Regions from separate parts of the Micromonospora sp. BS32 genome, predicted to be linked through region 2. Evidence: predicted binding sites of a transcription regulator. Region 2 holds the regulator's gene; the other holds the start of a gene.
The links. The regulator HspR, encoded in region 2, represses chaperone genes until heat shock. The targets are predictions, from matches to a motif close to TTGAGTNNNNNNNACTCAA.
Positions count from the first base shown of each region.

Region 1 (4,410 bases), on a different contig from region 2:
CGTCGCGACCGAGGACGGTGGCGGTGGTGGGCAGGCCGACCAGGTGACGATCCAGATCCCCGGTCTGCCGCAGTCGGGCCTCGCGCAGTGCGCGGTCTGGGCCGGTGACGGCTCGCACCGGATCCCGATGATGGAGCGGGCGAACCAGACTCCCGCCTTCGACGCGGTGCGCATCGAGGTCAACTGAGCAGGCGCACGTGACGGCCGTGGGCCGCTCGGGGAGGACCCGGGCGCCCACGGCCGTACGCACCGTCGCTACGGTCTCCCGGGCCCGGCGTCGGGTAACCGGATCCGGTGACAGGGCTACCGTCCCGCGTACGGTCGGGGCATGTCGAACCACCGTTTCCCGGTCCTCCTCGACGGTCCCCACAACCTGGTCGACGACCCGCGGGAACTGCTCGTCGGATATCTGGACTGGTATCGCGACGCCCTGGACCGCAAGACCGCCGGCCTCGATGAGGCGGCGCTACGGGTCCCGGTGGCCGGCCTGGACTGGTCGCCACTGGGTCTGGTGCAGCATCTCGGCTGGGTGGAGCGGCGCTGGATCCGGTGGGGCTTCGCCGCGGAGCCGGTCGCGCCGTGCCCGCCCGGCGACGAGGACGCCGAGTGGCGGATCGACGGGCGGTCGGCGGAACAGGTGTGGCAGGCGTACCGGGCCGAGGTGGCGCAGACCCGACGGATCATCGAGGGCGTCCCGCTGACCCGGACGGCCCGGCTCGGCGGCCGCTTCTCCTCGGCCACGCACGCGCCGTCGCTCGGGCGGATCCTGTTCCACCTGTTCCAGGAGTACGCCCGGCACGTCGGGCAGCTCGACGTGGCCCGTCAGCTCATCGACGGTACGACGGGGGAGTGAGCCACCCGGCCGTCGTCTTCGCCGGCGCACGGACGGGGGAAAATTGTGAGCGGTACGAAAAGCGCCGGGGCCGGCGCTGATTTCCCAGCGTGACCCCGGCCTGCCGGATCGTGACCCGCCCGACGCGGTCAGCGGTTCTTCCACGCCTCCACGACGGAGACCGGGATGCGCCCGCGCTCGGAAATCTCGTAGCCGTTCTTGGTGGCCCATTCCCGGATGGCCCGGTTCTGCTCGCGGTCCATTCCCGAGACGGCCGGGCGGCCGGGACGACGGGCCGGACGGGCGGTCTCCACCGCGCCGCGACCCATCCGACGGCCAGCGTCGATGTACGGGTCCAGCGCCTTGCGGAGGACGCCGACGTTCTCGTCGGAGAGATCGATCGTGTATGCCGCCCCGTCCAGGCTGAACTCGACGGTCCGATCGGCCTTTCCGCCGTCGAGGTCGTCGGTCAGAACGGTGATTACTTTCCTTGCCATCGCCATTACTCCCTGTGTCGGGCGGGGTGTGGCTAAGAGTTTGACCTATCCGCCCGTTATTCCGCAACAATATGCGTCGCTTTCATTTGGCGGGTCGCGCCCAATGATGGGAAAACCGTGGCCGGCCAATCGCTGTCCGCGCTGGCGGCGGCCCCACCCCGGATGCGCCGGGCGTGTCCTGGGTCACAGCTCGGAACAAGGGGCACGCTTTGTGACTTGAGTGAGACACGCTCAACCCAACGCGATAGCAGGTGTTCGATGGCAACTCTTCCGGTACTTCCACTGACCGACGCCGTCCTGCTGCCCGGCATGGTCATCCCGGTGACTCTTGACCCGACCACCCAGGCCGCGGTCGACGCCGCGCGCGCCACCGGCGACAAGAAGCTTCTCGCCGTGCCCCGCCTCGACGGCGAGTACGGCCCCGTCGGCGTGATCGCCACCATCGAGAAGGTGGGCCGGCTGCCCGACGGCGAGCCCGCCGCCGTCGTGCGTGGTCTGTCCCGGGCCCGGATCGGCTCCGGCGTCCCCGGACCCGGCGCCGCCCTCTGGGTCGAGGCGACCGCACTCGACGAGCCCGCCCCGGCCGGTCGGGCCCGGGAACTCGGCCGCGAGTACCGCGCGCTGATGACCTCGGTCCTCCAGCAGCGCGGCGCGTGGCAGGTCATCGACGCCATGGAGCGGATGACCGACCTCTCCGAGCTGGCCGACGCGGCCGGCTACGCGCCCTGGCTCAGCCTGGCGCAGAAGACCGAACTGCTCGCCGCGCCGGACGTCACCGCCCGGCTGGAGCTGCTGGTCGGCTGGGTGAAGGACCATCTGGCCGAGCAGGAGGTCACCGAGCAGATCAACAGCGACGTCCGCGAGGGGCTGGAGAAGTCCCAGCGGGAGTTTCTGCTCCGCCAGCAGCTTGCCGCGATCCGCAAGGAACTCGGCGAGGACGAGCCGGACGGCTCCGCCGACTACCGGGCCCGGGTCGAGGCCGCCGAGCTGCCCGACACGGTGCGCGAGGCGGCGCTGCGCGAGGTCGGCAAGCTGGAGCGGGCCAGTGACGCCTCCCCGGAGGCGGGCTGGATCCGTACCTGGCTCGACACCGTCCTGGAAATGCCGTGGAGCACGCGTACCGAGGACAACACCGACCTCGGCGCGGCCCGCGCGGTGCTGGACGCCGACCACGCCGGCCTGACCGACGTGAAGGACCGCATCCTGGAGTACCTCGCGGTGCGCAACCGGCGCGCCGAGCGCAACCTCGGCGTGGTCGGCGGTCGCGGCTCCGGCGCGGTGCTCGCCCTCGCCGGCCCGCCCGGCGTCGGCAAGACCAGCCTCGGCGAGTCGGTCGCCCGGGCGCTGGGCCGCAACTTCGTGCGGGTCTCCCTCGGCGGCGTCCGGGACGAGGCGGAGATCCGCGGCCACCGGCGTACCTACGTCGGTGCGCTGCCCGGCCGGATCGTCCGCGCCCTGCGCGAGGCCGGCTCGATGAACCCCGTCGTACTCCTCGACGAGGTCGACAAGCTGGCCGCCGGGTACGCCGGCGACCCGGCCGCGGCGCTGCTCGAGGTCCTCGACCCGGCGCAGAACCACACCTTCCGGGACCACTACCTGGAGGTCGACCTCGACCTGTCCGACGTGCTCTTCCTGGCCACCGCCAACGTGGTGGAGTCCATCCCCGGCCCGCTGCTGGACCGGATGGAACTGGTCGCCCTGGACGGCTACACCGAGGACGAGAAGGTCGCCATCGCCCGGGACCACCTGCTGCCCCGGCAGCGGGAGCGGGCCGGGCTGACCGCCGACGAGGTGACGATCGCCGACGAGGCGCTCGCCCGGATCGCCGGCGAGTACACCCGGGAGGCCGGCGTCCGGCAGCTGGAGCGCGGCCTGGCCAAGATCCTACGCAAGGTCGCGGTCGCCCTGGCGTCCGACCCTGCGCCGGTCCGGGTGGACACCGGTAACCTGGCCCGCTACCTGGGCCGGCCGAAGTTCACCCCGGAGTCGGCGGAGCGGACGGCGGTGCCCGGCGTGGCGACCGGCCTGGCGGTCACCGGCGCCGGCGGCGACGTGCTCTTCATCGAGGCCACCAGCATGGAGGGCGAGCCGGGACTGACCCTGACCGGGCAGCTCGGCGACGTGATGAAGGAGTCGGCGCACATCGCGCTGTCGTACCTGCGGTCCAACGGGCGACGGTTCGGCATCGACCCGAACGTCCTCGCCGGGCGGCGGATCCACGTCCACTTCCCGGCGGGCGCGGTGCCCAAGGACGGCCCCAGCGCCGGCATCACCATGGTCACCGCGCTGGCGTCACTGGTGACCGGCCGGCCGGTCCGTCCCGAGTTCGGGATGACCGGCGAGGTGACCCTGTCGGGTCGGGTGCTGCCGATCGGCGGGGTGAAGCAGAAGCTGCTCGCCGCCCACCGGGCCGGCCTGACCGAGGTGGTCATCCCGGCCCGCAACGAGCCGGACCTGGACGACCTGCCGGCCGAGGTCCGGGAGGCGCTGACCGTGCACACGCTGGCCGACGTCGCCGACGTGCTCGCCCTGGCGCTGCGCCCGGCCGACGTCGACGCGGAGACGCTCGGCGGGCAGGCGCTCAGCGCGGCCTGATCCCGACGCGTCGAGGCCCCCGGTCGAGAAGACCGGGGGCCTCGACGTACCCGGGGGGTGTGCCGCGCCGGTGCGGGACCGTCAGCGCGGTTCGGCGCGGTCCGGGCAGCCCCCGGGCGTGGGGAGTCGGGCCAGTAACGCGCCGGTGATCTCTCCGAGCTGCGCGACCTGCTCGGCGGTGAGCGCGTCGAACACGAGCGCGCGGACCTGCGCCACGTGGCCGGGCGCGGACGCCACCAGATGGGCGTGGCCGGCGTCGGTCAGCACGGCGACGGATCCCCGGCCGTCGTCGCCGGCCCGCTCGCGGCGGACCCAGCCGCGCCGCTCGAGCCGCCCCACCAAGTGGGACAGCCGGGACTGCGAGCCGTTGACCAGCGCGGCCAGCTCGCTCATCCGGCGGGATCGACCGGGGGTCTCGGAGAGCATCGCCAGCACGCCGTAGCCGAAGTGGGTGAGGTCGGCGTCGCGCTGCAACTGGGTGTCGAG
Region 1 covers NZ_JBSSHR010000003.1:39,155-43,564, reverse strand. Annotated here, with positions in the region: gene AC5RWQ_RS05695 (hypothetical protein) at 1-187, shown strand, start outside; gene AC5RWQ_RS05690 (DinB family protein) at 329-853, shown strand; gene AC5RWQ_RS05685 (histone-like nucleoid-structuring protein Lsr2) at 982-1,329, opposite strand; gene lon (endopeptidase La) at 1,588-3,924, shown strand; gene AC5RWQ_RS05675 (MarR family winged helix-turn-helix transcriptional regulator) at 4,006-4,410, opposite strand, start outside.
Region 1: the regulator HspR is predicted to act here: its motif matches at 1,546-1,564, upstream of lon (endopeptidase La).

Region 2 (4,410 bases):
ACGGAGTGACCGCCATCCTCGCCGACAGTGACCCGGACGGCTGAGGCGGATGCACGAAACCACCACACTGCTCGTCGAGGTCGGCGCGCTGCTGCTGCTCCTCGGTCTGCTCGGCCGGCTCAGCCGGCGGTTCGGGGTCTCCCCGATCCCCCTCTACCTCCTCGCCGGCCTCGGCTTCGGGCACGGCGGCCTGTTGCCGCTGAACGCCAGCGAGGAGTTCTTCGCGGTCGGCGCCGAGATCGGCGTCATCCTGCTGCTGGTCATGCTCGGCCTGGAGTACAGCGCCAACGAGCTCGTCGGCAACCTCCGCTCGGCGGCGCCCGCCGGCCTGATCGACGCGGCGCTCAACGCGCTGCCGGGCTTCGCGTTCGCACTGCTGCTGGGCTGGGGCTGGGTGGCCGCCGTGGTGCTCGGCGGGATCACCTGGATCTCGTCCTCCGGGGTGATCGCCAAGGTCCTCGGCGACCTGGGCCGGGTCGGTAACCGGGAGACCCCGGTGATCCTCTCCGTGCTGGTCATCGAGGACCTGGCGATGGCGCTCTACCTGCCGCTGGTCACCGCGCTGCTGGCCGGCGTGGGACTGGTCAAGGGCGGGATCGCGCTCGGCGTGGCGGTGCTCACCGTCGTCGTCGTGCTGGTGGTCGCCATCCGGTACGGCCACCTGATCTCCGCGGCCCTGTCGGCGAAGGACCCGGAGGCGCTGCTGCTCGGCGTGCTCGGCCTGACCCTGTTGGTCGCCGGCGTGGCGGCCAAGCTCCAGGTCTCCGCCGCGGTCGGCGCGTTCCTGGTCGGCATCGCCCTCTCCGGGCCGGTGGCGCACCACGCCACCGAGCTGCTCTCCCCGCTGCGGGACCTCTTCGCCGCGGTCTTCTTCGTCTTCTTCGGGCTGGTCACCGATCCCCGGGACATGCCGCCGGTGCTGCTGCCGGCGCTGGCCCTGGCCGTGGTCACCATGGGGACGAAGCTGCTCACCGGCTACCTGGCGGCGCGCCGCGCCGGGATCGCCGAACCCGGCCGCTGGCGGGCCGGCTTCGCGCTCATGCCGCGCGGCGAGTTCTCCATCGTCATCGCCGGGCTGGCGGTGGCCGCCGGCACCGTCGAGCCCCGGCTGGCGGCGCTCGCCACGGCGTACGTGCTGATCACCGTGGTGACCGGTCCGATGTTGGCCCGACTGCCCGACATGGGCTGGTTCAAGGCGTGGCTGCGCCGGCGCGGCCCGGCCCGCCGTACCGAGCCGCTGCCCACAATCGACTGAGCGCGGGCGGCCGGGTCGGCCGTACGGCCGACCCGGCGCCGGTCCGGCCGTCGCCGAATTGCTCCCATCAGGGGCTTCCGCCAGCTGGCGAGGGCGCGCTACCGTGGCGCCCCAGCAGGCCAGTCTCCGCAGGTGGGCGGGGTGCCCCCGCGGGTACACGAGCGGAAGGTTGCCGGTGAACGTGCAGGAGTCGACGTTCCACGGCTTCGCCAACCCCGTCGATCCGTCGCCGGCGGAGTTGCGGGCCTGGGCATACCAGCCGGATTCGGTCCCGCTGACCTCCATGCCGCCGGACTGGGACCTGCTGGTCGCCGGGGATCACCTGGTGCTCACCCTCTTCGACCTGGCCATGGATCCGGCCTGCCCGGCCCGCCGGTTCGCGCTGCACTGCCTCTACATCTACGCCGCGGACGGCATCCGGACGAACTTCCGCGCGCACCCGAAGCGGCGCTTCCGCAAGCTGGTCGAGCAGGCCGAGCGGGACGGCGACGAGCTGATGGGCATTTGGGCGCACAACAGCCGGATGCTGCTGGCCCGGCAGGACCTCTTCGTCTACCGGGACTGGTGCGAGGGCGGCCTGGTCCGGGAGAACCGCCGGCTCGCCTGACTGCGAGCACGGCCCCTGACCGGCGTCACCGCGTCCCGGCCCGCACGTCGGGGACGGCGAACGGGCCGGGACCCCCTGACCGGCGTCACCGCGTCCCGGCCCGCACGTCTGGACGGCGAACGGGCCGGGACCCCCCGTGGGTCCCGGCCCGCACGTCGGTGGACCGTCAGCGTTGCGATCCACCCTGGTTCCGGCGTCTGGCCTCGGTGCGTCCCTGGTCGATCCCGTGGTCGACCTGGTCGGCGAACCGGCCATTCTTGATCATGTCGGCGAGCCTGCCGTCGCCGAGCCGGCCGAATCCCTCCCGGACGTTCTCGGCCACCTTCTCGAGCCGGTCCTCCGCCTGCTGGGCCACCTTCTTCGCCGATTCCGCCATGGCTCCCCCTGCCAGTTCGGAGTCCGGATTGAGCTGGTTGGACCTGATTGCCAGGCTAACGGAACCGGCCCGGCCCGCGCCGGATAAATCCGGGAACCGCAGGCCAGGCCGGGCCCGGTGAAGGAAAAAACGACGGTCGGTGGAACACGAGGTACGTCACCGGGCCGCCGAGACAGCCGTGGTGTTCCACCCGCCGTCCGGGCCACGCCGACGCGGAGGGGGCGGGTGGATCAGCGGTCGGTACGCCGGGGGCGCCAGACCACCAGCGCGGTGGAGGTGCGGTTGGTCGGCACCAGGTCGCCGCGCGGGAAACCACCCAGCGACTCCAGCTCAGCGATCCGCCGGTACGCGGCGTCCAGCTCCGCCTCCAGCCGCGCCACCCGCTGCTGCGCCTGCTCCAGCAGCCGCTCCAGCCCGATGATCCGCTTGACCCCGGCAAGGTTGATCCCGTCGTCCTGACTGAGCCGCTGGACCTCGCGCAGCAGGACCACGTCCCGCACGCTGTAGCGACGCCCGCCCCCGGCCGCGCGGCCGGGCTGCACCAGGCCCAGCCGGTCGTACTGGCGCAGCGTCTGCGGGTGCATTCCCGCCATCCGTGCCGCGACCGAGATCATCAGCACCTTGGCCTCGTAGGCAGGGTCACCCGAACCGACGAACCCGTCCGACATCCCACTCACCTCCGCACCACTTGACCGGTCAGCCGACCCGACGCACCCGCGCGTCGAGATGTTCGCGTCCGGCCGGCGGCGTCGACCCGGCGAACGTCTCCAGCGCCGCGCGGGCCTCGTCCGACACCGTCGCCGGCACCACCACGTCCAGCGTGACCAGCAGGTCACCGGCCTGACCGTCGCGCCGGACCACACCCTTGCCCCGGGCCCGCAGCACCCGCCCGGACGGCGTGCCCGGCGGGACCCGCAGGGTCACCGCGCCGTCGAGCGTGGGTACCCGCAGGTCGGTGCCGAGGACAGCCTCCGCGAAGGTGATCGGCACGGTCAGGGTCAGATCGTCCCCGGTACGCCCGAACAGGTCATCCGGGCGCACCTTCACCTGGACGAACAGGTCGCCCGCCGGACCACCGCGCTCGCCCGGCTCACCGCGCCCGGCCAGCCGGATCCGCTGCCCGTCGGCCACCCCGGCGGGGAAGCGGACGTTCAGCGTGCGGGTCTTGGTCACGCCGCCGGTGCCGTGGCACTCCGGGCACTTCTCCTCGACCACCGTGCCGACGCCCTGGCAGTTGCGGCACGGCTCGGAGAAGCTGAACGACCCCTGGTTGCGGGTGGTCACCCCGGCGCCCTGGCAGACCGGGCAGGTCTTCGGCTGGGTGCCGGGCTTCGCGCCGTTGCCGTGGCAGGTGTCGCAGACCCCGGGCGCGCGCAGGGTCAGCGGCAGGGTCACCCCGCGTACGGCGTCCTGGAAGTCCAGCGCGACCTCGGTCTCCACGTCGCGACCCCGGGCCGGGCCACGGGCCCGCGCCGGCCCACCGGGGCCGCCGCCGGAGAAGATCGAGCTGAACAGGTCGGTGAAGCCGCCGCCACCGAACCGGGTGTCCGTACCGCCGCCACCGGCGCCGAACAGGTCGGAGACGTCGAACGGCACCCCGCCCGGCTGGGCGCCACCACCGCGGGCGTTGCGCCGGAACGCGCCCGAGCCGAACAGCGACCGCATCTCGTCGTACTCGCGGCGCTTGGCGTCGTCGCCGAGCACCGCGTACGCCTCGGAGACCGCCTTGAACCGCTCCTCGGCCTTCGGGTCACCCGGGTTGTGGTCCGGGTGCGACTCCCGGGCCAGCTTCCGGTACGCCTTCTTGATCTCGTCTGCGGAGGCGGACTTCTGCACGCCGAGCGTGGCGTAGTAGTCCTTCTCGATCCAGTCCTTGGAACTCACCGGTCCACCCCCTTCCGAGTGATGTGGCCCGGTCGCCCCGTCCGCCGTGCGACGGCGGGCGGGGCGACCGGATGGTCGTGCACTATTCCGGGTCGGCGACCGCGACCAGCGCGGGCCGCAGCAGCCGCTCGCCGAGCTGGTAGCCCCGGCGCATCACCTGTACGCAGGTCGGCTCGTCGACGTCCGGCGAGGTCTGGTGCGCGACCGCCTCGTGCCGGGTGGGGTCGAACGGGTCGCCCTGCTCCCCGAAGGGGGTCAGGCCGAACTTGCCCAGCGCCGTGGTGAGCT
Region 2 covers NZ_JBSSHR010000002.1:269,845-274,254, forward strand. Annotated here, with positions in the region: gene AC5RWQ_RS03980 (cation:proton antiporter regulatory subunit) at 1-44, shown strand, start outside; gene AC5RWQ_RS03985 (cation:proton antiporter) at 50-1,255, shown strand; gene AC5RWQ_RS03990 (hypothetical protein) at 1,431-1,862, shown strand; gene AC5RWQ_RS03995 (hypothetical protein) at 2,029-2,238, opposite strand; gene AC5RWQ_RS04000 (heat shock protein transcriptional repressor HspR) at 2,469-2,906, opposite strand; gene dnaJ (molecular chaperone DnaJ) at 2,935-4,122, opposite strand; gene grpE (nucleotide exchange factor GrpE) at 4,205-4,410, opposite strand, start outside.